Regions from separate parts of the Pantoea jilinensis genome, predicted to be linked through region 3. Evidence: predicted binding sites of a transcription regulator. Region 3 holds the regulator's gene; each other region holds the start of a gene.
The links. Region 3 encodes PurR, which represses purine synthesis genes. Its sites were predicted from a motif close to CANGCAAACGTTTGCNTG; they were not measured.
Positions count from the first base shown of each region.

Region 1: the regulator PurR is predicted to act here: its motif matches at 5,302-5,319, upstream of purM (phosphoribosylformylglycinamidine cyclo-ligase).
Region 2: the regulator PurR is predicted to act here: its motif matches at 5,731-5,748, upstream of tusA (sulfurtransferase TusA).

Region 1 covers NZ_CP077746.1:1,092,026-1,102,044, reverse strand. The annotation lists gene bepA (beta-barrel assembly-enhancing protease) at 444-1,907, shown strand; gene arsC (arsenate reductase family protein) at 1,958-2,299, shown strand; gene hda (DnaA inactivator Hda) at 2,296-3,003, opposite strand; gene uraA (uracil permease) at 3,106-4,389, opposite strand; gene upp (uracil phosphoribosyltransferase) at 4,527-5,153, opposite strand; gene purM (phosphoribosylformylglycinamidine cyclo-ligase) at 5,382-6,422, shown strand; gene purN (phosphoribosylglycinamide formyltransferase) at 6,419-7,057, shown strand; gene pstB (phosphate ABC transporter ATP-binding protein PstB) at 7,338-8,105, opposite strand; gene pstA (ABC transporter permease family protein) at 8,118-9,752, opposite strand; gene KTJ90_RS05155 (ABC transporter permease subunit) at 9,749-10,019, opposite strand, start outside.
Region 2 covers NZ_CP077746.1:316,219-326,237, forward strand. The annotation lists gene iolD (3D-(3,5/4)-trihydroxycyclohexane-1,2-dione acylhydrolase (decyclizing)) at 52-1,992, shown strand; gene iolG (bifunctional inositol 2-dehydrogenase/D-chiro-inositol 1-dehydrogenase) at 2,055-3,065, shown strand; gene iolE (myo-inosose-2 dehydratase) at 3,113-4,009, shown strand; gene KTJ90_RS01460 (DcrB family lipoprotein) at 4,059-4,613, opposite strand; gene KTJ90_RS01465 (7-cyano-7-deazaguanine/7-aminomethyl-7-deazaguanine transporter) at 4,936-5,601, opposite strand; gene tusA (sulfurtransferase TusA) at 5,806-6,057, shown strand; gene KTJ90_RS01475 (zinc/cadmium/mercury/lead-transporting ATPase) at 6,111-8,396, opposite strand; gene KTJ90_RS01480 (lysoplasmalogenase) at 8,492-9,121, opposite strand; gene KTJ90_RS01485 (DUF2500 domain-containing protein) at 9,267-9,623, shown strand; gene KTJ90_RS01490 (DUF1145 family protein) at 9,650-9,922, opposite strand; gene rsmD (16S rRNA (guanine(966)-N(2))-methyltransferase) at 9,912-10,019, opposite strand, start outside.
Region 3 covers NZ_CP077746.1:2,254,353-2,264,371, reverse strand. The annotation lists gene KTJ90_RS10690 (MATE family efflux transporter) at 1-211, opposite strand, end outside; gene KTJ90_RS10685 (riboflavin synthase subunit alpha) at 415-1,074, shown strand; gene cfa (cyclopropane fatty acyl phospholipid synthase) at 1,295-2,443, opposite strand; gene punC (purine nucleoside transporter PunC) at 2,753-3,955, opposite strand; gene punR (DNA-binding transcriptional activator PunR) at 4,063-4,968, shown strand; gene purR (HTH-type transcriptional repressor PurR) at 4,965-5,990, opposite strand; gene cydH (cytochrome bd-I oxidase subunit CydH) at 6,272-6,361, shown strand; gene KTJ90_RS10655 (C40 family peptidase) at 6,405-7,214, opposite strand; gene KTJ90_RS10650 (Grx4 family monothiol glutaredoxin) at 7,579-7,914, shown strand; gene rnt (ribonuclease T) at 7,958-8,626, opposite strand; gene gloA (lactoylglutathione lyase) at 8,747-9,154, opposite strand; gene KTJ90_RS10635 (alkene reductase) at 9,271-10,019, opposite strand, start outside.

The sequences.
Region 1 (10,019 bases), 1.2 Mb from region 3:
GAAAGGCATTTAGCGGCGCAGAGTGCGCTATTTTTTCAGAGTAGACCTGGAAAAACACATGCCATGTTCAGTTTTTTTGAGTGAATTTACATAACTTTATAAAAATAAGCTTACTGGCTTCGGTTGTATGGCAGCAGATTCTGCTCTGATTCAACGAAGCGCAATGTAAATAAACAACAACGCCATAATATAACCGCTGACGACCCCGGCAATACCCCGCCAGTTTTTTTTCGTTTAACTGCCGTTTAAACTGGCAGGATATTCAATTTTTTTCTTCATAATCGGCGATCTTGCTCAAATCAGGCGGGCGATTTGCCAGAAAACAACATTTCTTTCTTTTGAGGCCCTGGTTAAGATAGTCACGAACCGTCGTTATCTGCGAAAAACGGAACATTCCCGCTGCGCACCTGTCCATTCTCAGGGCCTCTCTACAGGATTCAGGCATGTTGAACTCGTTAAAGAAAACGCTGATCGCCGCGCTCCTTCCGACGCTCATTTTCTCCACTCTGACACCCGCTAACGCCGATGTCAGTGACTCACTTCCCGATATTGGTACTACGGCGGGTTCGACGCTATCAATTAATCAGGAATTGCAGATGGGCGACTTCTATGTGCGCCAGCTGCGCGCCAGTGCGCCGCTAATCAACGATCCGCTGCTCAATCAGTACATTAATCAGCTGGGGCAACGACTCGTTTCTCACGCCGACTCGGTGAAAACGCCGTTCCACTTCTTTCTGATTCAGAACGATGAACTTAACGCCTTTGCCTTTTTCGGTGGCAACGTGGTGCTGCACTCAGCGCTGTTCCGCTTTACCGACAATGAAAGCCAGCTGGCATCGGTAATGGCACATGAAATCTCGCACGTCACCCAGCGCCATCTGGCGCGTGCCATGGAAGATCAGAAGCGCAACGCGCCACTGACCTGGGTCGGTGCGCTTGGCTCTATTCTGCTGGCGATGGCCAGTCCGCAGGCGGGCATGGCCGCGCTGACGGGTACTCTGGCGGGAACGCAGCAGGGAATTATCAGCTTTACGCAGGGCAATGAGCAGGAAGCAGACCGCATCGGGATTCAGGTGCTGCAGCGCGCTGGCTTCGATCCCCAGGCAATGCCGAACTTTCTGCAAAAACTGGCCGATCAGAGCCGCTTCTCTTCGAAGCCACCTGAAATTCTGCTGACGCATCCCCTGCCCGACAGTCGTCTGGCGGATGCCCGCAACCGTGCTAATCAGATGCGGCCGGTGGTGGTGCAATCCACGGAAGATTTCTATATGGCAAAGGTGCGTTCGCTGGGGATGTACTCTACCGGACGTAATCAGCTGACCGATGAACTGCTGAGTCAGTACGCCAGCGGCAATTCCCGTGAGCAGATGGCGTCACAATATGGCAAAGCCATTCAGTTTCTGCAGGCGAAGAGTTACGCCGATGCGAAACGGATTATCACCCCGTTGCTGGCGAAGCAGCCTAATAATGTCTGGTTCCTGGATATCATGTCGGACATTGATATCGGGCTGAATCAGCCACAGCAGGCCATCGCCCTGCTCACCGCCGCAACCGGTGCCAAAAACAGTCCGGTGGTGCAGCTCAATCTGGCCAATGCCTACGTTGAAGCGAAACAGTATGCCAATGCCAGCCGTATTCTGAACCGCTACACCTGGGCCAATAAAGATGATCCCAACGGCTGGGATTTACTGGCGCAGGCCTCGGCGCAGCAGGGACTAAATGATGAAGAGTTATCGGCGCGGGCAGAGAGTCTGGCCCTGAATGGCCAGCTTGATCAGGCGATCACCACCCTGAGCAGTGCCAGCGCACAGGTGCCGCTCGGCAGCCTGAAACAGGCGCGTTACGATGCCCGTATCGATCAGCTGCGACAGTTACAACAGCGCTTTAAGCAGTATCAGAAAGGCTAAGCACTCACACCGCCAGCACGCCGCGAACAGAGAAGAAAGGATAGTCTGAGATGGTGACGATTTATCACAACCCGCGCTGCAGCAAGAGCCGTGAGACACTGGCGCTGCTGACTGCCCGCGGAATTGAGCCAGATGTGGTGCTCTATCTGCAGACGCCGCCCGACCGCGAGACGCTGCAAATCCTGTTACAGAAACTGGGTATGCAGAGCGCACGCGAGTTAATGCGAACTAAAGAGGCGATCTACAGCGAGCTGGCGCTTGACGACAAAGGTGAAAGTGCGCTGCTGGATGCGTTGGTAGAGAATCCGGAGCTGATTGAAAGGCCGATAGTGATCAATGGCGATAAGGCGCGGATTGGCCGCCCGCCAGATGCGGTGCTCGACATTCTTTAAAGGCCGAGCGTCTCTTTAACAAAGGGAATGGTGAGTTTGCGCTGGGCGCTGATCGAGGCGCGATCAAGACGATCCAGCGTATCAAACAGCGTACGCATTTCACGATCGAGTCGCTTCAGCAGGAAGCGACCCACATCTTCCGGCAGCTCAAATCCGCGTAACCCGGCACGCAACTGCAACGCCTGTAATTTATCTTCATCAGAAAGCGGCTGCAGGCGATAGATTTGCCCCCAGTCGAGCCGCGAGGCGAGATCGGGCAGCTGAAGATTAAGCTGGCGTGGCGGACGATCGCCGGTGATAAACAGACGCGTGTTACCGGTTTCCAGAATGCGGTTATAGAGATCGAAGATCGCCATTTCCCATTCCGGCTCGCCTGCAATGCACTCGATGTTATCGATACAAACCAGTGACAGCTGCTCCATCCCTTCCAGAACGTCCGGAACAAACCAGGTGCGTTTATCCAGCGGAACATAGCCCACGGCTTCACTGCGCGCGGACATTTCGGCACACGCGGCGTGCAGCAAATGGCTCCGCCCACCGCCTTCGCGTGACCAGAAGTAGAGATAGCTGCCATGTTGTTGGTTGAGCGCGCCTTTCAGGGCGGCAATCAGCGACGGGTTTTCCCCCGGCCAGAAGCTGGAGAAGGTTTCATCGTCAGGTAAATAGAGTGGCAATGACAATTGTGCCGGCGTGTTCAGAAGCACCTCAGCAAGAGAACAAGCAAAAAATCGGGGGAAGTCTAACACAGTTTTCAGAAAGAGATGAATGGGGCGTCCCTGCCCCGGATCCTGTCAGGCTCGCGGCGATCACTGCTCGCGCGTTTCTTCAGCCTCCAGCACCACTTCTTCAGGTCTGAGCAGCGAGATAACCCGGAAGATCAACGCCAGTCCGACACCGACGATCGTCGCCAGCGCCATGCCTTTCAGCTCCGCTGCGCCGATATGCACTTTCGCCCCGCTGACCCCGATGATCAGGATCACCGAGGTGAGGATCAGGTTCTGCGCTTTGTTGTAATCGACTTTGGATTCGATCAACACCCGGATACCGGAGGCGCCAATGACCCCATACAGCAGCAGCGACACACCGCCCATAACCGGAACCGGGATCGCCTGGATCACCGCCGCCAGTTTGCCAACGCAGGAGAGCAGAATCGCCAGAATCGCCGCGCCGCCAATCACCCACGTGCTGTAGACGCGGGTAATCGCCATCACACCGATGTTTTCACCGTAGGTGGTGTTGGGTGTGGAACCAAAGAAGCCGGAGATGACGGTCGATAAACCGTTGGCGAACATCGAACGATGCAGGCCGGGGTCGCGAATCAGATCTTTCTTCACGATATTGGCGGTGACTACCAGATGACCGATATGCTCGGCAATGACCACCAGCGCCGCAGGCAGAATCGTCAGCATCGCCACCCACTCAAAGCGCGGCGTATAAAAGGTCGGCAGTGCAAACCAGGGCGCTTTGACCACGCCGCTCCAGTCAACGATGCCCATAAACGCGGAAAGCAGATAACCCGCCACGACCCCGACCAGAATCGGGATGATCGCCAGGAAGCCACGGAACAGCACCGAACCGAATACGGTTACCGCCAGCGTGACCAGCGAGATCAGCACAGTTTTACTGTCGGGCGCACTGCCTTCAGCTGGCAGCAGGCCCGCCATATTCGCGGCCACACCCGCCAGCTCCAGACCGATGACAGCGACAATTGCACCCATCGCCGCCGGAGGGAACATCACATCAAGCCAGCCGGTTCCGGCGCGTTTGACAATCAGCGCCACGATGCAAAACAGCACGCCGCAGAGAATAAACCCGCCCAGTGCGACCTCATAACCCAGCGGCAATAACAGCAGCACCGGCGAGATAAAAGCAAAGCTCGAACCCAGATAGGCGGGAATTTTGCCTTTACAGATAAAGAGATAAATCAGTGTGCCGACCCCGTTAAACAACAGCACTGTCGCCGGGTTGATGTGAAACAGAATGGGTACCAGTACCGTGGCACCAAACATGGCAAACAGGTGTTGCAGGCTGAGTGGAATGGTTTGCAGTAACGGCGGTCGTTCACTGACGCCAATGGCGCGACGAGTCATCATTTATCCCCTTATTTTTTCCCCGACGATTCGGGCCTCAGGCACAGCAGCAGGCACGCCGGTGCGCCTTGCGGCAGGCCGAATCCGTGGGGTGTTTTTTGCCAAAAAAAAGCCGACTCTCTGGTCGGCTGTGCGTTTTATTTGGTTCCGAAAATTTTGTCCCCGGCATCGCCGAGCCCGGGAATGATGTAACCCTTTTCATTCAGTCCCTGGTCCACTGACGCGGTATAAAGCTCGACGTCAGGATGCGCTTTCTCCAGCGCGGCAATCCCTTCTGGTGCAGCAACCAGAACCAGCACTTTGATGCTGGTGCAGCCCGCTTTCTTCAGCAGATCGACGGTGGCGATCATGGAACCGCCGGTCGCCAGCATCGGGTCAACCACCAGCGCCAGGCGCTCTTCAATGTTAGAGACCAGCTTCTGGAAGTAGGGAACTGGCTCCAGGGTTTCTTCATCACGGTAAACACCCACCACGCTGATACGGGCGCTGGGAACGTGCTCCAGCACCCCTTCCATCATGCCCAGGCCGGCACGCAGAATCGGGACCACCGTGATTTTTTTGCCTTTGATCTGGTCGATCTCTACCGGGCCATTCCAGCCCTCAATGGTGACGCGCTCTGTTTCCAGATCGGCGGTCGCTTCGTAGGTCAGCAGGCTGCCCACTTCAGAGGCCAGCTCGCGAAAACGCTTTGTGCTGATATCATGCTCACGCATCAGGCCCAGTTTATGTTTGACCAGCGGGTGTCTGACTTCCACGATCTTCATTGGTGTTCTCCCGGAATGTGTTGAGCTAAAAAAAATCGCGGGATTATACCGCCTTTTGCGCCCTGCGCCACCTGCTCTTGCGCAAAGCCGCGGCTTTTACCGGAACAAATAGAGGATTAATGAAAATCGCCCGATGCGCAATCCCGGACTCGCAAACGTTTGCCTGCACTGATAGAATTGCCGCGCTTTATTTTAACCACCAACCGCAATTCGCGTGGGGACCTCGCAGTGACCGACAAAACCTCTCTCAGTTACAAAGACGCCGGTGTTGATATTGATGCTGGTAACGCTCTGGTTGACCGTATTAAAGGCGTAGTGAAAAAGACGCGTCGCCCGGAAGTGATGGGTGGACTGGGCGGTTTTGGTGCGCTTTGCGCGCTGCCGCAAAAATACCGTGAACCGGTGCTGGTCTCCGGCACCGATGGCGTCGGCACCAAGCTGCGCCTGGCGATGGATCTCAAACGCCACGATGCCATTGGTGTTGACCTGGTCGCGATGTGCGTTAACGACCTGGTGGTACAGGGCGCTGAGCCGCTCTTCTTCCTCGACTACTACGCCACCGGCAAACTGGATGTGGAAACCGCCTCTGCGGTGATCACCGGCATCGCCGAAGGGTGTCTGCAGTCGGGTTGTGCGCTGGTCGGCGGTGAAACCGCTGAGATGCCAGGCATGTATCACGGCGAAGATTACGACGTGGCGGGTTTTTGTGTCGGCGTGGTGGAAAAGTCAGAAATCATTGATGGCAGCAAGGTGCAGGATGGTGACGTACTGATCGCCCTCGGATCAAGCGGCCCGCACTCCAACGGCTATTCGCTGGTGCGCAAAATTCTGGAAGTCAGCAACACGGATCCACTGGCTGAACAGCTGGAAGGCAAACCGCTGGCTGATCATCTGCTGGAACCGACCCGCATCTACGTGAAAAATATCCTGAGCCTGATTGAGCAGGTCGATGTGCACGCTATTGCGCACCTGACCGGCGGCGGCTTCTGGGAGAATATTCCGCGCGTACTGCCTGACAATACTCAGGCCGTGATCGACGAGAAGAGCTGGGAATGGCCGGCGGTATTCAGCTGGTTACAGCAGGCGGGCAACGTCAGCCGTTTCGAGATGTACCGCACCTTTAACTGCGGCGTCGGCATGATCATTGCCCTGAGCCCGGCAGAGGCGGACAAGGCGATTGCGCTGATGCAGGCCGCAGGCGAGAAAGCCTGGAAGCTCGGCGTGATTAAAGCGTCGGATGCTGAAGAGCGTGTGGTTATTAACGGATGAAAAAGCTGGTTGTACTGATTTCCGGCAACGGAAGTAACCTTCAGTCCATCCTTGACGCCTGTGAAAGCGGGCAGATTCACGGCAGCGTCGCTGCCGTGTTCAGCAACCGTGCCGCCGCTTATGGCCTGACGCGGGCGCAGGAGGCGGGCATTCCCGCCCATGCGCTTGCCGCCAGTGACTTCGCTGACCGCGAAGCTTTTGATCGTCAGCTCATCGCTGAAATCGATGCCTACCGTCCAGACCTGATTGTGCTGGCCGGTTATATGCGCATTCTCAGCAGCGCTTTTGTGGCGCATTTTCATAATCGCCTGCTGAATATCCACCCTTCCCTGCTGCCGAAATATCCGGGTCTGCATACGCATCGTCAGGCGCTGGAAAATGGCGACAGCGAACATGGCACTTCCGTGCATTTCGTGACGGACGAACTGGATGGCGGACCGGTGATCCTGCAGGCCAAAGTGCCGGTCTTTCCTGGCGACAGTGAAGCGGAGATTACGGAGCGGGTGCAGCACCAGGAACACGCTATCTATCCGCTGGTGATCAGCTGGTTTGTTGAGGGTCGGCTGGAAATGCGAGACGGCAAAGCCTGGCTGGATGGTGAACCGCTGCCGCCGCAGGGCTATGCTAACGACTGATGCATGGGAAGCCAGGGCTTCTTATGAAGTACTGGCAGAGTAAAGATTCAGGGAGCCTATGCCCTCCGTAAAGACGCAAAAAATGCTATCCATGGCAGCTCAGCGCGGACGATTACGCACCTCATCCCTGAGGTGCGTCCGTTGCCAGACCAACGCTTTGCGTTGTTCAAAAACGCCCCCGGCGTTTTTGTCCCTGGTCAGCGATGCTTTACTACAGGCATAAGCTCCCATCGCTTTGAATTCAGGAGTTGTCAGTCAGAATACCCATTTTTCCTCTCCCTCAGCCGTAACGCCCCGTAATATAATCTTCAGTCCGTCGCTGTTTCGGCGCGGTGAAAATCCGGTCGGTCTCATCAAACTCCACTAACGCGCCCTGATGCATAAACGCAGTGTAATCTGACACCCGCGACGCCTGCTGCATGTTGTGCGTCACCAGCACCAGCGTGAAATGCTGCTTCAGTGTGGTCATCAACTCTTCAATCACCAGCGTGGAGATCGGATCCAGCGCGGAGGTCGGCTCATCCAGCAGCAGCACTTCCGGCTCAATCGCAATGGCACGGGCAATCACCAGCCGCTGCTGCTGTCCGGTCGAAAGCGTCAGCGCATTCTGTGACAGCTGATCTTTGACCTCACTCCACAGCGCCGCCGCGCGCAGTGCCCGTTCACAGGCTTCGTTCAATACCCGCCGATCGCGCACACCCTGTAAACGCAGCCCATAGACCACATTTTCATAGATCGACTTTGGAAAAGGATTGGGCCGCTGAAACACCATACCGACCCGACGGCGCAGCGCAGAGAGATCCTGTCCGGGTTGCAGGATCGGCAGTGAATCCAGCAGCACGTCGCCCTCTACCCGGCAGTGATCAATCACGTCGTTCATACGATTAAAGCAGCGCAGCAGCGTCGACTTGCCACAGCCTGAGGGGCCAATCAGCGCAGTAATCCTGTTTTTCGGCACCTGCAGAGAAATATCCTGCAGCGCCTGGCGCTCGCCATACCACAGCGACAGATGGTTAACGGTCAGCGCGATATCCGTGTCGGACGTCATAGTCATAGCCTGTTATTGAGTCATAAGACGATAGCGTTCACGCAGACGGTGGCGCAGGCCCATCGCCAGCAGATTAAGCGACAGAATAATCAGCACCAGCAATAGCGCGGTGGCAAACACCAGCGGCCGGTCAGCTTCAATATTCGGACTCTGAAACGCCAGATCGTAAATCTGGAAGCCCAGATGCATAAACTTGCGATCCAGATGCAGATAAGGAAACACTGCGTCGACCGGCAGTTCCGGTACCATTTTTACTACCCCCACCAGCATCAGCGGTGCGGTTTCACCAGCAGCACGCGCTACCGCCAGAATCAGGCCGGTCAACATGGCCGGCACCGCCATCGGTAACACTACGTTCCACAGCGTTTCCGCCTGGGTCGCGCCCAGCGCCAGCGAACCCTGACGCAGGCTGTTGGGAATACGGGATAAGCCTTCTTCAGTCGCCACAATCACCACCGGCAGCGTCAGCAAGGCGAGCGTCAGTGAGGCCCACAGCAAACCCGGCGTGCCAAAAGTGGGATTCGGCAGCGCGCTGGCGAAGAAGAGCTGGTCAAGGGTGCCGCCCACCAGCCAGACAAAGAAGCCCAGACCAAATACGCCATAAACGATTGAAGGGACGCCCGCCAGATTAACCACTGCGATACGCACCAGCCTGGTCAGCGCATTGCGTCCGGCATATTCGTGCAGCCAGATGGCGGCGATGACGCCCAGCGGCATCACCACCACCGACATCAGCAACACCATCAGCACAGTGCCAAATATCGCCGGAAACGCCCCGGATTCACTTTCACCCTCGGCGGGTGTGTCACTGACGAAACGCCATAGCTGATGCAAAAAATGTCCGGTTTTGCCGGTCAGCGTCATCGCATTAGGTTTCCAGCTGTCGACGATTTCGGTCAGCGGGATCGCATGCTCGGTACCCTGCACATTCCGCAGAACTAACACATCGCGCTGACTCTGCAGTTGCAGAGAAGCCAGTGTCTCACTCAGTTGATTGAAGCGGCGCTGTAAGGCAGCCTGATTGGCCTGATATTCCGATTCGGCCTGCAGATCAAAGTGGCCGGCAGCACGGTTTGTGGCCGCCTGCTCATCAAGCTCCTCACGCTGGCTGTTGATGCGCGCCATCCCGACCCGGCGAATCTGGTTAGCCTGCCGCACCAGCATCTGCACCTGTCCGAGCCGCTGATTCAGCAGCGCATCGGGATCCTGCGCAGTTAACTCTTCATTATCTTCACGCAGGCCAACAAACCAGCCATAAGCCTGGCCGTGACTGCGGCGTTGCAGCACCATGATATCTGCTGGCTGGCTGACCTTCGCTGCCGTGCGACTGTAGACGACGCGGAAATCGGGTGCGTCCCAGTCACGGTTACCGGTTTTGATCAGATAGCGATTCACCTGACCGCCGCTGTTACCCTGCTCATCGGCCGGGGCCGGAAAACGTCGCTGATGTTCCAGCGTTTCGCCCAGCAGACGTGTTTCGCCGCCCTCAGGCTGACTGAACGTATAAAGGTCAACGCGCTGCGGCCAGAAAGCGCGAACGCCCTGCCACGCCAGTAGCCCAATCAGCAGCGTAAAAGCCAGCAGGCAGACGGCGACGGCACCGGCGGTTAACCAGCGCCAGCGGTCATTCTGTCGCATCGCTTTCATGCCTGCTCCTCGTGCTGGCTGTAGCGCTGACGCAGTCGCTGACGGATCAGCTCGGCAACCGTGTTAATCACCAGCGTAAACAGCAACAGCATCAGTGCGCTGAGAAACAGCACGCGATAGTGGGCACTGCCCGCTGCCGCTTCCGGCATCTCAATGGCGATGTTTGCAGAGAGCGCGCGCAGCCCGCTGAACAGGCCACCTTCACTTTGCGGCGTATTGCCGGTCGCCATCAGCAAAATCATGGTTTCTCCTACGGCGCGTCCCAGA
Region 2 (10,019 bases), 1.9 Mb from region 3:
GCCTGGCGTGCTGTCGCGGAAGTCGGAGTCCACCAGCATGTAAGGAAGAATATGAGCACTATCAGACTGACCACGGCACAGGCGCTGGTTAAATTTCTGGATAATCAATTCATTGATGTCGATGGCGTTGAAACGAAGTTCGTCAAAGGTATCTTCGCGATCTTCGGCCATGGCAACGTGCTGGGGCTGGGCCAGGCGCTGGAACAGGATAGCGGCGATCTGATGGTTTATCAGGGCCGTAATGAGCAGGGCATGGCCCATGCTGCCACCGGCTTTGCACGCCAGTCACTGCGCCGTCAGATTATCGCCTGCAGTTCATCCGTGGGGCCTGGTGCGGCGAATATGATCACCGCCGCCGCGACGGCGACGGCTAACCGCATTCCGCTGCTGCTGCTGCCCGGCGACGTCTTCGCTACCCGCCAGCCCGATCCCGTACTGCAACAGATTGAGCAGAGCTACGACCTCAGCATCAGCACCAACGACGCCTTCCGCGCCGTCAGCAAATACTGGGATCGCGTCAGCCGCCCGGAGCAGCTGATGTCCGCCTGTATTAATGCCATGCGCGTACTCACCGATCCGGCTGAAACCGGCGCGGTCACGCTCTCTCTTCCGCAGGATGTGCAGGGCGAAGCCTGGGATTATCCGGACTACTTCTTCCAGAAACGTGTGCACCGTCTGGATCGCCGTCTGCCGGTGGCGGCGCAGCTGGCAGATGCCCTGACGCTGATTAATCGTAAGCGCAAGCCGATGATTATCTGCGGCGGCGGTGTGAAATACTCCGAAGCGGGCGAGGCGCTGCGCCAGTTTGCTGAGCGTTATCAGATTCCCTTTGCCGAGACGCAGGCGGGCAAAGGCACGCTGGTTTCTGACCATCCGCTGAACGTCGGCGGCGTGGGTGAAACCGGCTGTCTGGCCGCTAACCTGCTGGCAAAAGAGGCCGATTTAGTGATCGGCATCGGCACCCGCTACACCGATTTCACGACTGCATCGAAATGGATTTTCCAGCATCCCGATGTCAGCTTCCTGAACATCAATGTCAGCAACTTCGACAGCTACAAGCTGGATGGCGTGCAGCTGCTGGCCGATGCCCGCGAAGGGCTGACCGCGCTCACTGCCGCGCTGGCCTCACAGCACTACAGCAACGACTGGGGCAACCAGATTGAGCAGGCGCAGAGTCAGCTGTTGAAAGAGACGCAGCGCGTCTACCAGGTGGAATATCACGATGGCGACTTTGTGCCGGAGATTGCTGACCATCTCGACCGCGAAGCGGTGTTCGCTGAATTTAACCGCCTGACCCAGTCGCTGCTGACGCAAAGCAGCGTACTCGGCACACTGAACGAGCAACTGCCAAAAGATGCGGTGGTCGTGGCAGCGGCAGGCAGTCTGCCGGGTGACCTGCAGCGCGTCTGGCGCACCAAAGATTACAACGCCTACCACGTTGAATATGGCTACTCCTGCATGGGCTATGAAGTGAATGCCGCGCTGGGTGTGAAGCTGGCGCAACCGCAGCGCGAGGTCTATGCGCTGGTCGGTGATGGCTCCTTTATGATGCTGCACTCAGAGCTGGTCACCTCGATTCAGGAAGGGGCGAAAATTAACGTGGTGCTGCTGGATAACATGACCAACGGCTGCATCAATAACCTGCAGATGGAACACGGCATGGACAGCTTCACCACCGAGTTCCGCTTCCGTAACCCGGAAGGCGGCAAGCTGGACGGCGGTTTTATCCCGGTCGATTTCGCCGCGATTGCTGCCGGTTATGGCTGCAAAACCTATCGTGTCACCACGCTGGAGCAGCTCAAAGCGGCGCTGGAAGATGCCCGCACCCAGACGGTTTCCACCCTTATCGACATCAAAGTGCTGCCTAAAACCATGATCCACAAATATTTCAGCTGGTGGCATGTCGGTGTGGCGCAGGCGTCGAAGACCGAACGCGCTCAGGCGGTGGCGGACAAGCTCAACAGCCATCTGGATCAGGCGCGCAAATATTAATTTCCGGGCCGTGCTGCGGCCCGTTTTCCTCTTCTCCGTACGAACCCTACACAGGTGTAATTATGACTTTGAAACTTGGTGTCATCGGTACAGGTGCAATTGGTCAGGAACATATTCGCCGCTGCAGCCATGTGCTGCAGGGTGCCCAGGTGGTTGCCGTCTCTGACATCAATGTCGAAGGCGCGCGTGCTGCACTGCAGCGCCTGAACATTGAGGCGGAGGTGTTCGAAAATGGCCACGATGTGATTCAGTCACCGAATGTTGATGCGGTGCTGGTCACCTCATGGGATCCAACCCATGAAGAGTTCACCTTAGCGGCGATTGCCGCCGGTAAACCGGTGTTCTGTGAGAAGCCGCTGGCGATGAGCGCCGAGGGCTGCCGCCGGGTGGTGGATGCAGAGATTCAGGCCGGTAAACGCCTGGTGCAGGTCGGCTTTATGCGTCCTTACGATGCGGGCTATCGCGCCCTGAAAAAAGTGATTACCGATGGCGATATCGGTGAGCCGCTGATGCTGCACTGCGCGCACCGCAACCCGACCGTGCCAGAGAACTACACCACGCCGATGGCGATCACCAACACCCTCATCCACGAGCTGGATGTGCTGCGCTGGCTGACAAACGACGACTATAAAACCGTGCAGGTCATCTTCCCGCGCGTGACGTCGAAGTCGCATGGTCAGCTGAAAGATCCGCAGATCGTCCTGTTCGAAACCCACAAAGGGGTGCGTATCGACGTTGAGATTTTTGTTAACTGCGCTTACGGCTATGACATTCAGTGTGAAGTGGTCGGTGAAGAGGGGATTGCTCGTCTGCCGGAGCCTTCATCAGTACAGCTGCGCAAAGATGCGCGCCTGTCGAACACCATTCTGGTGGACTGGAAAGATCGCTTTATCGAAGCGTATGACGTTGAGCTGCAGGCGTTTATCAACGACATCAAAGCGGGCCAGCTTACCGGACCTTCTGCATGGGATGGCTTTGCCGCCTCCGTGGCCGCCGATGCCTGTATCAAAGCGCAGAACAGTGGTGCGATTGAGCCGGTAGAGATGCCGCCACGTCCTGCTTTCTATAACTGATTCAGCTGTCTATGCGGCCTGGCCGCTCTCCGCCTGGGAATGAGAAAATGAACAAAGAGAACGTAAAACTGGCTATCGCGCCGATCGGCTGGACCAATGATGACATGCCGGATCTCGGCAGTGAAAATACTTTCCAGCAGACCGTGAGCGAGATGGCGCTGGCTGGCTTTACCGGCAGCGAAGTGGGCAGCAAATACCCGCGCGATCCGGCGATTCTGAAACCGATGCTCGACATTCGCGGCATCCAGATCTGCAACGCTTGGTTCAGCACCTTTTTCGCCAACGGTGACAAAGAGAAAACCATCGAACAGTTCATCGAGCACATGAACTTCCTGCATGCGATGGGCGCGCGGGTGATCGGCTGTTCTGAGCAGAGTAAAAGTATTCAGGGCACCGGGCTTGCGGTGTTTGAAGAGAAAGCGATTTTCAGCGATGAAGAGTGGCAGTTAACGGCAGAAGGCTACAACGAACTCGCCCGCATCGCAGCGGAGAAAGGGATGCGCGTGACGCTGCATCACCACATGGGCACTGGCATTCAGACCACGGAAGAGATTGACCGGTTTATGGCGATGACTGACGAGCAGGTGGGTTTGCTCTATGACACTGGCCACGTTTACTACTCCGAAGGCTCTCAGCAGAAGATGCTGGCGGTACTGGAAAAATATCTGCCGCGCATCTTCCACGTTCATCTCAAGGATGTGCGTGATGAGGTGGTCGCTGAGGTGCGGGAGAATCATCTCTCATTCCTGGAAGGCGTGAAAAAGGGCACCTTTACCGTGCCTGGCGATGGCGTGATCGACTTCAAACCGGTGTTTAAAATTCTGGATGATTACGGCTACAAAGGCTGGATGGTGGTGGAAGCGGAGCAGGATCCGGCGCTGGCCAATCCTTTTGAATATGCCGTGAAAGCGCGGAAATATATCCGGGAAAATACAGGTTTATAATCTGCTCTGAATAAAGGCTGGCTTCCTCGTGGGAAGCCAGCCTTTTGTTTTACTTCAGCGTAATGCTTTTCACAATGTTGTCTGCATCGCTCTGCGCCTGCTGCTGATTATCGCCTGGCAGCGTAATCTGCAGTGTCACCAGCTTGCCATCGACTTTAGCCAGCACCACAGAAGACCATGAGGTCTGATTGTTGGCAGAAATCACCGTATCCAGCTGCTGTGCGGGCTGATCTTTCAGCGTCACAGATTTGTTCGACACTACCTGCAGCTGCGGGTCGCGGTTACGCTGCTGCTGTTCCATGCGCTTCGACAGCACATCCAGCCCATCACTGGTCGGGTCGCCGGCAATCACAATGATGGCGCGGGCACCGGTTTCATCTGCGTAAACGTGCATGTTCGTGGTCTGCGAACCCAGTTTACCGCTTTTATCTGACATGCCTGGTGGCAGTGAGAAGCTCAGTTTGCCATCCATCAGCGTGACAGTCTGCGCCGACTGACTGGCGCTGACGCCGTTGTCATTCGCCGCTTCATCTTTCTTCTGGTCACAGGCGGCTAAGCCCAATACCAGTAAACCCATTCCTACATATTTCACCAGATTGCGCATCAGAATCCCTTTTTAAGTTTCCAGTCAGGCAGTAATACAACAGGAATCAGGCTGCAAACGCAACCTGATGATTGTCAGAAGATCTTAGCGGGTAATGGCGGAAATGGTATGGGCTCTTAGCGCCTGGCCAATCAGACTATTTTTTTGTCATTCTGAACCTGGGCAGTGCTCACACAGGCTGCTTTAGCAACCTGAACGCCCGTCAGGGCGGCTCTGAAGGGGCGAGCGCAGCGAGTAATCCTCACGAACTACGTGTACTACGGATTGTTCCGCGCTGTCCGTGTCCAGACAGCCTGCAACAATAACGTCTGATAAACCCGGCTCAGCCGAAATTGACCTGGCGGGCGGTCTGGCGTTCCGCCAGACGCTTCAGCGCGGCGTTGAGCAATACGCCGTAGGCGGGCAGGAAGAAGACCATGCAGATAAGCACTTTGAAGCTGTAATCCACCAGTGCAATCTCAACCCAGTGCTGCGCCATAAAGGCATCAGGACTTTTGTAGAAGGCGATGAAGAAGAAGGCCAGCGTATCGCTGATATTTCCCAGGAACATGGCACAGCCGGGTGCTATCCACCACTGTGGCAGACGACGCAGACGGTTGAATACATGAACGTCGAGGATCTGACCCAGCGCGTAAGCCATGAAGCTGGCGCAGGCGATACGGGCAACAAAGAGATTCATGACTTCCAGTGCCTGCCAGCCCTGCCATTCACCCTGATAAAACAGTGCCGAAACGCCGTAAGAGATAAACAGCGCCGGGATCATCACAGCCAGAATAATGCGTCGGGCCAGCGGTGCGCCAAAAATACGCACGGTGAGATCGGTCGCCAGGAAGATAAAGGGAAAGCTGAATGCACCCCAGGTGGTGTGGAAGCCAAAGACAGAAATTGGCAACTGAACCAGATAGTTACTTGATGTGATCACCAGCAGGTGAAACAGCGACAACCAGAAAAGCGCATGCATGCGCTGACGTGAAGAAAATGCGAGCATATTCAACCTTTTTAATGTTGGGGTGAGGGAACCCATTGCGGGACGCCGTTCGGGCAGCGCCTGGCAGTTTTATGAGCAAAAAGCGGCGGCATCTTACCGCGTTGTGCTTTTTATGCAATGGTTAATTTTAACGCAATCGTTATCGCCTTGCTTCACCGCCAGCACGCGCTAGAATAGGCGCCCTTTTGCTGAACCGAGTTGATTATGAGCGATGCTTTTTCCTCTGCCGATCATCAGCTGGATGCCCGTGGCCTGCGTTGCCCGGAGCCGGTCATGATGGTGCGCAAAACCGTACGCGGCCTGCAGGATGGCGAGACGTTGCTGATTATCGCCGACGATCCGGCGACGACGCGCGACATTCCCGGCTTCTGCCGCTTTATGGAACATGGCCTGCTGGCGCAGCAGACCGACACGCTGCCTTATCAGTTTCTGATTCGTAAAGGCATGGCGGGTTAACGACAGCCGTTCGGGCCGTCGTTAACTTTACTCATCGATCAGAAGCCTCACACTCAGGCGCGACGACGCAGTAACCGCAAGGCGTTGGCAGTGACCAGCGCGGTCGCACCGGAATCTGCCAGCACCGCCAGCCACAGTCCGGTCAGGCCCATCAGGGTAGTGACCAGGAAAATCGCCTTCAGACCCAGCGCAATACCGATATTCTGGCGGATGATGCGCCGTGTCCGGCGTGCCAGCGCAATCATCGGGGCCAGATTGCTGAGCTGATTTCGCGTCAGGGCCGCATCGGCCGCTTCCAGCGCGACATCAGTGCCGCTACCCATGGCAATGCCCAGCGTCGCCGCTTTCATCGCCGGGGCGTCGTTAATACCATCTCCGACCATCGCCAGCGGCTGCTGCTGACTCAGTTCACGGATGGCCGCCACCTTATCGGCGGGCAGCAGGCTGGCGCGATAATCGATATCGAGCTGACGGGCAATGGTTGCTGCGGCGCGAGGATTGTCACCCGTCAGCATCAGGCTCTCAATGCCCAGCTTTTTCAGCGCCTTTAACGCCTCCACGGCGTCGTCGCGCAGCTGATCGCGCAGGGCCAGCGCACCCAGCGCGTCGCCATCGCGCATCAGCACTACCAGCGTTTCACCTTCGGCTTCCTGTTGCGCTATCTGCGCATTTTGCTGCGGCGTCAGACCGGGAGCATGGCCTGGCGTCAGCAGCTGAATCTGCTGGCCTGAGACCTGCGCACGGATACCGCGTCCGGCCTGCACCTGCTGATCCAGCGCGTCAGGAATCACCAGCTCACGCGCCTGCGCGGCCGCCACGATAGCGCTGGCCAGTGGATGGGTCGCACCCTGTTCCGCAGCGGCACTCAGCGCCAGCATCTCTGATTCGCTGGCCTCGCCAAATCGCAGGATCTGCGTCAGTTGTGGCTTGCCCAGCGTCAGCGTGCCGGTTTTATCAAACGCCATTCTGCGCAGCGAACTCAGCCGCTCCAGCGCCGCACCGCCTTTAATCAGCGCGCCCTGTCGCGCCGCCGCCGCCAGCCCGGAGGTAATCGCGGCGGGCGTGGAGATCACCAGCGCACAGGGGCAGCCAATCAGCAGCAGCGTCAGACCTTTGTAGATCCACGGCTGCCAGTCGCCTGCGAAAAGCAGGGGCGGCACCACCATCACCAGCAGCGACAGCAGCATCACCAGTGGCGTATAGATGCGACTGAACTGATCGATAAAGCGTTCTACCGGCGCACGGTGCGTTTCCGCCTCCTCAATCAGCTGCAGGATACGGTCAATCGCGCTTTCACCCGGCTTCGACACCACTTCCAGCATTACCTGCCGATCCACGCTGGTGGCGCCGGCGAGAATCTTTTCGCCGCTGGCCCGCGTGACCGGTAATGATTCTCCGGTCAGCGCGCTCTCATCGAAACTGGCAAGCGGGCTGATTAAACGGCCGTCGACCGGCAGGCGGCTGCCCGCCGCCACTTCAATCACATTGCCGGGTTGCAGCGCTGCCAGCGGTACTTCACGACGTTTGCCCTGTTCAAGGCGAATAGCCGACTCAGGCCGCAACGCCATCAGGCTGGTGACGCCGCTGCGCGCCCTGGAAGCGGCATAGCTTTCCAGCTGTTCGCCCAGTTGAAACAGCACCAGCACCATCGCGGCTTCAGCGTGCGCGCCGATAATCAGCGCACCGGCTGACGCCAGTGTCATTAATGTCTCAATGGTAAAAGGCGATCCGCTGCGAATGCGCTGCCATGCACAGCGCGCGACCGGGATCAGGCCGACCAGCGTGGTCAGCACAAACAGCCGATCGCCCCAGGCGGGCGCGAACTGGCTGACGACGCTGCTGACGAGTACCAGCAATGCCAGCAAAATCAGCATCCGGTTCTGTTGCCAGCCCGGAGTGGCTGCCGTGGCGGGTGACGAGGCTGATGGAATGGCGAGCTGAAAACCGGCTTTTTTCACCGCCTGTTCAACGGCGTTTTGCACATCCTGATCGGCGTTGACGACCAGCTTTTCGCTGCTGAACAGCACGCGGGCGTCGGTCACGCCTTTTACCTGACGGACGGCGGTTTCAATGGTGCGGGCGCAGCTCGGGCAATCCATCCCGCTGACCTGCCAGCTAAAGGGCCAGGAGCCTCGCCGGTCACTTTCCTCAGCGGCGTCGGCGTCATTGCCAGGGCTGCTGTTACTGTCACAGCAACAGCCCGCTGTATCCGCCGTTACGGGTGTAGCAGCATGAATAGAAAGGGAGAGGGGACGGGCCTGACGAACCTGGCACAGCGGTTTCGCTGCGGCGTGGCTGGCACGCGGTTTGCCGCAGCCACAGGCGTGATGTTGATGCATATGACCTCCAGAGTGTAAAAAAAAGCGGGATGAGCAACCCGGCTCATCCCGCTATCCTACACTCTGGAGTGAACTCCAGAGTCAAGGCTATTTTCTCAGACGACCCACAATGAGCGCACGATCATAAAATGACCGGCAAAGTAGCAGGCGGCGACGATCGCGCTGTCAGCGGTGAAGCGACGGCGATAGTGCGAGATAAACCAGACGGCGTTTGCCAGCAGCAGCAGGCCGGCACCGACCATGATAGAGAAGCTGTAATCAGTTGGACGGAAGAAGTACTGCTCGGTCGCTATCCAGGTCATCACCAGCGTCATGCCGATAAACGTACAGACAGGCCAGCGAAGATCTTCCAGTCGGCTCCAGATGATGCCAGTCAGGGCGGCACCGATAATGAGCAACGTTAGCGGAATCGGCCAGAAGAAGGTCATGGTCATGCTGGCGGCGAAGCAGAGCGTATAAAGCAGGTGCGACAGGAAGAAAGCCCCGACGGCATAGAGCATCTGCTGACGCGGCAGCAGCGTTAACGCATCACCGACCAGTGTCGCGACCAGACCGGCCAGAATCAGGTAGTCCGTGGTCTGCAGCACGGGCGCCTGCCAGGCCAGCCCGACAAGCAGCAGCAGTGTGACCGGTTTAAACAGCCAGCGTTGCCACTGAGGGCCGCGATAGGTGGCGTCGACATAGAGCCAGCCGGAGAAAAGTACAGCGAGGAAAGACCAGAGCATTGTTTCTCCCTTTTTTACTCAAAGTGGTGAAAGATCCCAAAATATCCCTTCCAGTTTAGGTTAAGCCCCTGAGATGTGACAATCGGTCAACTCTGGTTGTATGCTTTACCGCCTGATTAATTTTCCCCGCAGGCACAAGAGCACTATGAGCAAACCGCCGCTAATCTTTATCATTGTCCTGGCGATAATCGCCGTGCTGGCGACCCGTCAGTTCATTAAGCAACGCCGTGAAGTGGCGGTCAATGATGCCTCACCGGTGCGTTCTCTGCAGGTCGAGGTCAAAACTAAACGTGAATTTCCTTCTCCCAATCGCCGTTCACGGCAGCGTGAGGTGGTCGCCGGAGAAGAGATGCGGTATGAGGTGCTGTTTCATCCACTGAACGGGGCCAGCGACATCAAAGTGCAGTTGAAAGAGGCGGAATATCATCAGCTGGATAAAGGCGCGAGAGGCGAGTTGAAGATGCAGGGCACGCGCTTTATCAGCTTCACGGCCCTGCAGTAACCGGCGGGCATGGCGCCCGCACGGCACTATTTCTTGCGTGGAAAGTTTTTCTTCTGCCAGGCGACCAGTTCGAACACCCCGAACAGAAACACTTTGGCCTGGGTGACGCGGTCAATTGGCGGCGCATCTTTGGTTTGCGTGGTGCGCAGTAAAACCAGCTGCAGGCCATGCATCAGGATCATGAAAATCAGCGCAACGTTGATAAAATACGTCAGCGGTTTCGGGTAGGGATGAACCAGATTAGCCAGTAAAAATCCCCACACGCATAGCATCAACAGACGCCCCAAATTAAGTAACATCCTGCGTCTCCTGTTGACGTTGATACAAACGATAAGCCACTTGTCCGGCTATTTTCTCGCGATAAAGATCCCACTCGGGCGGCACCGGCGGTGCGCC
Region 3 (10,019 bases):
TGGGCGTCAATGCAAGCAGAAGACCATGACCAAACAGGATGGCCGGAAGCCAGACAGAGGTGCCGACAGCAACGGCGGCCATATCCGTGGCGCTGACTGCACCGGCCATAATGGTATCCACAAATCCCATTGCGGTTTGCGCCACCTGAGCAAGGATGACTGGAATCGCAAGGGCCAGCAATTGACGCGCTTCTGTTAAATACTTCTGCACGTTAACACCTGATTTGTTGAAAGAATTAAAAGGGCAGAAAAGCCCAGGAAATTGCGCGGGCTAGTGTAACTGGCGCAATAGCATTCGCCAATCTTTGTCACACAATGCGTTTTACGCCGTCATTAAATAGAGGGCGTCGGCTGAAATCTAACACCTGACCTGAGCTGTGATAAACTAGCGCAAACTTCGCAGAGGCAAAGACTATGTTTACCGGTATTGTGCAGGGCACCGCAGAAATCGTGTCCATTGAAGAGAAAGAACTGTTTCGTACCCACACTGTCCGACTGCCGGAAGCGCTTTTACCGGGTCTGGCGCTGGGCGCATCTGTCGCGCACAACGGTTGCTGTTTAACCGTGACGGCAATTGACGGCGACTGCGTCAGTTTTGATTTAATTAAAGAGACCTTGCGGGTAACTAACCTGGGTGATTTACGTCAGGGTGATGTGGTCAATATTGAGCGTGCAGCCCGATTCAGCGATGAAATAGGCGGTCATCTGATGTCAGGTCATATTATGACCACCGCTGAGATCTGCAAGATTATCCAGTCAGAACATAACCGCGAAATCTGGTTTAAAATCCAGGACCCGACGCAGATGAAATATATTCTGCATAAAGGTTTTGTCGGCATCGACGGTATCAGCCTGACAGTCGGCGATGTGACGAAAACCAAATTCTGCGTCTATCTGATCCCGGAAACGCTGGAGCGCACCACGCTGGGCGCGAAGACGTTTGGCGATCGGGTTAATATTGAGATCGATCCACACACGCAGGCAATCGTAGAGACCGTTGAGCGGGTATTAGCACAGCGCGATGCCGCGGCAGCGATGAGCATGCTGACCGGCCAGACTGACGCCGAGAGCTAATAAGCGTCAAAGATTGCTGGGGAGCCCATCCGGGTGAATCTGGCAGCGATATAATAGCCTGAAGCACAGGGAACACAGTCAGAAGAGGAAAGCGTCCCCCGCCACGGATAACGGGTTTGTCTCTTTCAAATCTTTCTGTGTTCCTGTGCTGTTACACGCTCAAAACTGAACAGGCCCCTTTTTAAAGCCCCTGGCGCGGCAGCATCTTCTTAACATGACCCTACCGCGCCACCCGTAATCCGCCCTCAACACCGCGACTGAACACAATCTGCCACAGCTGAATATCACGCGCCCGGAAGGCACCGGCACAGGCATTGAGATAATAAGAGAACATCCGCTTAAAGCGTTCACCATATTTATCCGCCAGTTCTGGCCAGGCCTGCACAAAGCGTTCATGCCAGGCCATCAATGTTTTGTCGTAATCAGCACCAAAGTTATGCCAGTCTTCCAGAATAAAGTGGGGCTCGCTGGCATCCGCTACATGACGCACTGACGGCAGACAACCATTGGGGAAGATATATTTATCGATCCAGGGATCGACGCTCATATCGGTCTTAATTGCACCAATAGTGTGAAGCAGGAAAATACCGTCAGGTTTTAAATTACGATCGACCACATCAAAATAGGTGGCGTAATTTTTTGGCCCGACATGTTCGAACATTCCCACTGAAACAATACGATCAAACTGCTCATTCAGATCGCGATAATCCTGCAACAGAATTGTGACGTCTAATCCGTTACAGCGCTGCTGCGCCAGTTTTTGCTGTTCGGCGGAAATCGTCACGCCATGCACTTTGACGCCGTAATGACGTGCAGCAAATTCCGCGAGTCCGCCCCAGCCACAGCCAATATCCAGCAGCGACATCCCGGGTTCCAGCGCTAATTTCCGGCAGATCATATCCAGCTTGGCTTCCTGTGCTGTCGCCAGCGTCGTGGCCTCTTTCCAGTAGCCACAGGAATATTGCATATAAGGATCAAGCATCAGTGAAAAAAGATCGTTGCCGAGATCGTAATGCTCTTTACCGACAATCCAGGCCCGTTTTTTTGATTGCAGATTCGTTAAGCGAGCGGCGGCAATGCGCAACGTATCTTTAAAATGATGAGGCAATTGCTGATCGAGTTTATGTTTAAGTACGTGGTGAAAGAACATATCCAGCCGGTCACACTCCCACCATCCATCCATATAGCTCTCACCGAGCCCAAGTGAACCCTCCTGCAGAACACGTTTAAAAAAACCTGGATGCGTGACATGAATATCCCATGGACGTGAACCATTGATTTCGACATCCGCTGATTCCAGCAGTTCATGAACGATGCGATACCAATGGTTCTCTTCCGGGCTCACTACTTCAGCATAAGATGAACTCATAGCTTTTCCACCACCTGTCCAATCTGAACCTGAACAAAGAGTAGCCAATTTCGTCAGGCATTGAGAAACGTTACGGATGACTCCGCACACCGGTTATTGTGTGATACAGAGGACTGGAATAGCCTGCAGCTGGACGGGCAAGATGAGAATAACGCGCGCGAATACCGTCCCGGCAACAGGGTGCCAATCAGATTATTACGTTATTATATTGTTGATTTATTACAGATTTGTTGACCCGAATGAGTATATTCTCACGCGGGTCAATATTCAATGACTTATTGTTAGGATGCTAACTAAGAAGTCAGTGTGTCAGTGATTATCCTGGCAGGCAGGTTGCGCTGAGGCAACAACACTTTGTGCGCTGTCGGCACGCTGCATGGCGAAGCCGAACAGCGCGAGCACAATGGTCGCCGTCATCGTGAGTGTGGTGGTAAACAGCGCCTGAGTTAATCCGGCTGATACCGCCAGGCTTGCGGCGAAGCACAGACCTAACTGCAGTGTGTTCTGCAATGCGGCCGCTTTGCCGGTAGCATTCGGGAAGGGCATTAATGCACTGGAGACCACAATCGGATAGATCGCGCCGTTCGCCAGCGCCATGCCGCAGAATGGAACCATCAGGCTAACCAGCGTGCTGTTGCCGGCAAGCGCAACAGCAAACAGCGCCAGAATGCTCAGGCTGTAGATACCCAGTAACCAGGGCAGCAACTGTGAACCGTTAAAGCGGTTGAGCAGGGCGCGACAGCCGAAGCCACCTATCAAAAAGGCGAGGGTCTGTGGCACATAACTCAGGCCGATGTCGGCAGGCGAGAGACCTAAATCTGCCAGAATAAACGGCGAACCCGTCAGCCAGGCAAAGAAGCTGGCAGAACAGGCTGAGTAGATCAGCACGTTGCCGCTATAAACCCGCGATTTGAGCAGGGTAAAGAAACCCGGCTGTGCCTTTTTTTCACCTGCGACTTTGCGAACAGTGGGCAGACGCAGCGTGGTCAGAATCAGGGCTACCGCAATCAGGGTCAGCACCAGGAAGATTGAACGCCAGTGGAAATGACCAATCAGCCAGGCGCCCAGCAACGGGGCCAGTGCCGGAGAGAGTGCAACCAGCGGCATAATGGTGGCGAAAACTTTGTTGGCACGTGCGGCAGGGTAGCGATCCACGACCAGTGCCTGCCAGCTAACGGCAGCAGCACAGACGCCAATCGCCTGAACAAAACGTAGCGCCAGCATCAGATAGATATCATTGACCCACAGCATGCCTGCACAACCGATCCCAAACATGGCCAGCCCGGTAAGCAGCACAGGTTTACGGCCAATGCGATCGGAAAGGGGTCCCCAGAAGAGCTGACCCACAGCGAAGCCTCCCAGAAAAAGACTCATACTGGCGCTGATCAGGCCGGGTGAGGTGTTAAACGTTTGCTGCATCGCGCCGAAGGCGGGCAGGTACATATCGGTGGCTAAAAAGCCGAGCATGCTCAGCAGGGCAAGGTAAGGCATAAATCCTTTATTCGACAACATCTCATTCTCATTTTTGCAGGATAAACGCGGCAGAGTGTAAAAGGTGCGTTTGCTGCTGTGAAACGGTAATATTTGCCGCTTGCTGTTAAAAATTTTGAAGGCAGATTATGTGGTCAGAATATGCATTAGAAGTGGTTGACGCAGTCGCCCGTGGCGGCAGCTTTAGCGCTGCTGCGCAGGAGTTACATCGGGTGCCCTCTGCCATCAGTTACACGGTGCGGCAGCTGGAGAGCTGGCTGGCGGTGCCGCTGTTTGAGCGTCAGCACCGTGAAGTGGTACTGACTCCGGCAGGCGAGCATTTTGTCCGTGAAGGGCGCAGCGTCATCAAAAAAATGCTAGCCACACGACGACAGTGTCAGCAGCTGGCCAACGGCTGGCGCGGTCAGCTCAGCATCGCGGTTGACCGTATCGCTAAACCTCAGCGCACCCCGCAACTGGTTAAAGATTTCTATCGCCATTTCCCCGACATGGAGCTGATCATCAGTTATGAAGTTTTTAACGGCGTCTGGGATGCGCTGGCCGATGGCCGGGTAGAAGTGGCCATTGGGGCCACCCAGGCGATTCCGGTGGGCGGACGTTTTGCGTTTCGCGATATGGGCACACTCAACTGGCGCTGCGTGGTCGCGCCCGATCATCCCCTGACGCAGGCGAGCCAGATCGATGACGACACGCTGCGTAGCTGGCCGTCACTGGTGCTGGAAGATACTTCACGCGCACTGCCGCGCCGAATGACATGGACGCTGGATAACCAGCGCAGGCTGGTGGTGCCGGAATGGCAAACCGGGCTGGAGTGCGTGCAGGCGGGATTGTGTGTGGCGATGGTGCCCGGTCATCTTGCCAGGCCACTGCTCGACAGCGGCGATCTGGTTGAACTGACTCTGCCGGTGGCGTTTCCGGACAGTCCCTGCTGTGTCAGCTGGGCTGAGGATCGCGCATCACCGGCGACTGGCTGGTTGCTCAGCTACCTGGGTGATGCGCAAACGCTTAATCAGGAGTGGTTAAGCGAGGATTAACGGCGATAGTCGCGGAATGGACCGTCGGCCACCGAGCGGCGCTCAATCAGCGTAGGGTGTACTTCAATCGTCTGTGACACTTCACGCTTACTGGTGATGCGGTCCAGCAGCATATCCAGCGCTTTTTCACCTAACTGAGCTTTAGGCTGATGCACGGTGGTCAGGGCCGGTGCGAAATAGCGGGCGTTGCGCACATTATCATAACCGATCACCGAAATATCCTGCGGTACGCGCAAACCCATTTCGTCGGCGGCGCAAATTGCACCCATTGCCATGATATCACCACCGCAGAACACCGCCGTCGGGCGCTGTTTCTGTGACAGGATCTGCTGCATCGCCTGATAGCCCGACTCCGGCTCAAAGTCACCCTGGACAATCCACTCGGCGCGCGGCTGAATGCTGGCTTCTTCCAGCGCCTTCAGGAAACCGGCATGACGTCCGCCACCGGTATTACGCTCCATCTGACCGGGGATAGCACCAATGTCGCGGTGACCGCGTTCAATCAGATAGCGTCCTGCCAGATAGCCGCCCTGGAACGCGTTATCCAGAACCGTGTCGGTGAAGTCGGCGCGCGATTCGCCCCAGTCCATTACCACCATCGGGATGTTACGGTTCTCTTCCAGCATCTGCAGCAGGTCGTCTGGATATTCTGAGCACATCACCAGCAGACCATCGACACGCTTCTGCGCCATCATGCTGAGATAGGCGCGCTGTTTTTGCAGATCGTTATGCGAATTCCCCAGAATCAGCGTATAGCCTTTGTCAAAACAGTGATTCTCAATCGCTTCAATAATCTCTGCGAAATAGGGGGCTTCGCTGGAGGTCGCCAGCAGGCCCAGCGTTCTGGTGTGATTCACTTTCAGGCTGCGCGCCACGGCGCTTGGCGAATAGTGCAGTTCTTTTATCGCCTGCCAGACCGCGTTGCGCGTCTCTTCTGCGACAAAGCGGGTTTTATTGATGACGTGCGAAACTGTCGTCGTTGAGACGCCAGCGCGTTTCGCCACATCTTTAATTGTTGCCATGAAAATCGGACTCCAGTGCTTATCTAACTCTATGATAAGCGTAGTGTTAAACGTTTGCGTCTGCTCAGGGTTTTTTCCGCAAAAATGCCGCGTTTCTGGCCGGTTTACAGGCCGCTGGCGAAAATCAAACGCCTGAAAACCGGCGCAAACGGAATCAGGATTGCGCGCGTTGCGCAACAAAGGCGGGATTCTAACAAGGCTGAACGGATAAAACGAGATTTTTACCGGGCCCTGTGGGAAAATGCGATATCCCCACAAATTGTGTGACTAAGGAGCAAACAATGAGTACCGATCTTAAACTGGCTTTAATGACGACTGCGGGCTGTCTGCTGATGATTGTAGCCTTTAGTTTTACCGCCATTCTGCACTAAAAAAAAGCCGGGAATCTCCCGGCTTTTTACGACTGTTTTCTGGTTAGCGTATGGTTTTCGGCGTCATCACACGACGGGCACCAATGTAATGACGCTGCCAGTAATCTTCCCCTAATGCGCTAATCTGAATGTCTTTTCCGGTACGCGGTGACTGGATAAACTTGCCATCTCCCAGGTACACGCCAACGTGATCCGCTGTACCGCGACCATTAATACGGAAGAAGACCAGATCGCCTTTCTCCAGCGACTCACGCTTGATGGGTGCGGCGTCACGCAGGTGATACATCTCATTAGCGGTACGCGGAATCTTAAACTTCACCAGATCTTTATAGGCGTACCAGACCAGGCCGCTGCAATCGAAGCCGGTATGCGGCGAAGTGCCGCCCCACTGGTAGGGTTTACCCAGCTGGCCCATCAGTTTGGTCATCGCGGTTTCGCGAGCCTTCTGATAACGCTGACGGTGGGATTTGCTCATTTTAATCGTGCCCGGCTCGCTGGTGGTGACCTCAGCGGTTTTTAGCAGGCGCTGATGGCCATAGCGTTTCTTCTCTTTGTTCTTTTGCTGGCTTTTGCTTATACGGGCGGTTTTAAGCGAGGTCTTCTTAGCAGGCGTCTGTTTGGCAGTGAGTTCGACTTTTTTCTGTTTTTTCGTTTTAAGTTTTTGAACAGGGCTGAGGCGAGTCTTTTTCGTCACCGTTTTTACCTGGCGACGTTTGCGGCGTTCATCGTCGCGCGCACTCTTTTTTTCTGCTTTATGCGTACTGACGTTCACCGGCGTGTGCGGTGAAGCAGCAGCGACGTTGAAAAACAGTTGCGCAATGGCCAGCATGAAAAGCGTAATGATTAAACGCATAGTCCGTTGATTAGTTAAGTTGTCAGGGCCACTACGCACCGCGACAAAGTTGAGATTAATCTGATCCAGGATCAGGGCCCAGGCCATTCTAGTCCAGTTCGTTTAAAAACTGTAATGCCTTTTAATATTAATCTGTGCAACCCACGTAATCGCGCTGAAAATGAACATTTTCAGCGTCTTATATCAGCGAAATTATTACGAATTATTAAACTGTTACCCGCTGTTAATAATCAGAGGGTCGTGCATCCCGCTGCAGGACTTAACAATGATGGCGGTATAATCGGTAGCGGACAAAATCTCGTTTTCAGTCACGCTGCGAAGTCGCTACAATAAACAAACACGAAGTCACGATTTAAGGAAGGCAATTATGAGTACTGTAGAAAAAATTCAGCGCCAGATCGCAGAAAATCCGATCCTGCTGTACATGAAAGGTTCCCCGAAACTGCCTAGCTGCGGTTTCTCTGCACAGGCGGTACAGGCGCTGTCAGCCTGTGGTGAGCGTTTTGCTTACGTGGATATTCTGCAGAATCCGGACATTCGTGCCGAGATGCCGAAATTCGCTAACTGGCCAACCTTCCCGCAGTTGTGGGTTGATGGCGAGCTGGTCGGTGGCTGCGACATCATCGTTGAGATGTTACAGCGTGGTGAACTGCAGACGCTGATCAAAGAGACTGCAGAAAAATTTAAAGAAGCAGAATAAAAAAAGGCCGACATCACGTCGGCCTTTTCCATTGCAGCATCCCTTATGCGGATGCACTGGCTTCTGCATCGCCTTCCGCGAAAGGCAGTGGCCAGCCGCCTAAGCGTTTCCAGCGGTTCACCAGCTCGCAGAACAGTGTTGCTGTCTGCTGCGTGTCATAAAGCGCCGAATGCGCCTGGGTACTGTCAAACTCCATTCCCGCCGCAATACAGGCTTTCGCCAGAACCGTCTGACCCAGCACCAGTCCGCTGAGTGCCGCGGTGTCAAAGGTGGCAAAGGGGTGAAACGGATTGCGCTTCAGGCTGGCACGCTCTGCCGCTGCTGACATAAAGTTCAGGTCAAAAGTGGCATTGTGCGCCACCATAATGGCGCGATTGCAGCCACTGTCCTTAATCCCCTTGCGCACCATTTTGAAAATGGCATGCAGCGCTTCATATTCACTGACTGCTCCGCGCAGCGGATTGCTGGGATCGATACCGGTAAACGCCAGCGCTTCAGGATGCAGCAGCGAACCGACAAAAGGTTCGACGTTGAAATGCAGCGTCTGGTCAATCTGAATCCAGCCCTCTTCATCCATTTTCAGCGTGATGGCAGCAATCTCCAGTAACGCATCGGTTTGCGCGTTGAAACCTGCGGTTTCAACGTCGATCACCACCGGATAGAAGCCACGGAAACGTTGATTGAGTGCATTAGGGGAATTCGATTCAGACATCAGGATCTCGTTGCAGAAAAAGGGCAGCGCGTATTATGGCAAAAAACGGGGCCGGGTGCAGCAGATGAAGCGCAGAGAAGGGGATTCAGCCCACCCGAACGGGCAGGCTGAGGGGCAGGTTTAGTTGCCCAGGCCGTTGCCGGCATCTTTGTTTTCGATCAGCTCGATTTTGTAACCATCGGGATCTTCAACAAAGGCAATAATGGTAGAGCCGCCTTTGACCGGGCCAGCCTCACGCGTCACGTTGCCGCCATCTTTACGGATGCGTTCGCAGGCAGCTGCCGCGTCATCCACGCCCAGTGCAATGTGACCATACGCATTACCGAGGTCATACTTATCGACGCCCCAGTTATAGGTCAGTTCGATTACCGCACCTTCGCTCTCGTCGGTGTAGCCCACAAAGGCCAGGGTATATTTATATTCGGTGTTTTCGCTCTGACGCAGCACGCGCATGCCGAGCACACGAGTGTAGAAATCGATTGAACGTTGCAGATCGCCAACGCGCAGCATGGTATGAAGTAAACGCATAACATCCTCTTTTAAATAAAACGCCATCGCCGGATGACCCAGGCGATAAGTATAGCGATGAAAATCGCCATTGAATAATGGCTGCCGTCATCGTCCCGGACGGCAGCCCAAAACGATTACAGCGTCGGGTAGTCGATATACCCTTCAGCGCCGCCGCCGTAGAAGCTTTCCGGGCGCTGTGGATTGAGCGGCGCATCCTGCTGCAGACGCTCAACCAGGTCCGGGTTAGCTATGTAATCGCGACCAAAGGCAACGGCATCGATCAGACCACGACCAATCAGGTCATCGGCTTTCTCAACGGTGTAGGCACCCGCACCGATGATGGCACCCGGGAAGAGATCACGCACTTTCTGGCGGAAAGCGTCGGTGTAAGGCTGACCACCGGCCCAGTCTGGCTCAGAGAGGTGCAGATAGGCGATATTGCGTTTTGCCAGCTCGCCGATGTACCACAACGCCGCTTCTTCTTCGTCCGGACCGTTATCCAGATTCTGGAAGCTACCGATAGGTGATACGCGAATACCAATGCGATCGGCAGACCAGTTAGCAATGACCGCATCAACTACTTCCTGCGCAAAGCGACCGCGTTTTTCAATGCTGCCACCGTATTCATCGGTACGCTGGTTGGAGTCTGGTGCCAGGAACTGGTGAATCAGATAACCGTGCGCCGAGTGCAGCTCAAGCAGATCAAAGTCCGCTTCACGTGCGTTGGCCGCAGCCTGACCGAAATCGGCCACGATCTGCTTGATCTCCGGCACGGTCAGTTCACGCGGTGTTGAGGTATCTTCGCGATAAACGCTGCCATCTTCCGCACGCAGTGAAGTACGGGTGCCTGCAGCAATCGCCGAGGGAGCCACCGGTGCTTTAC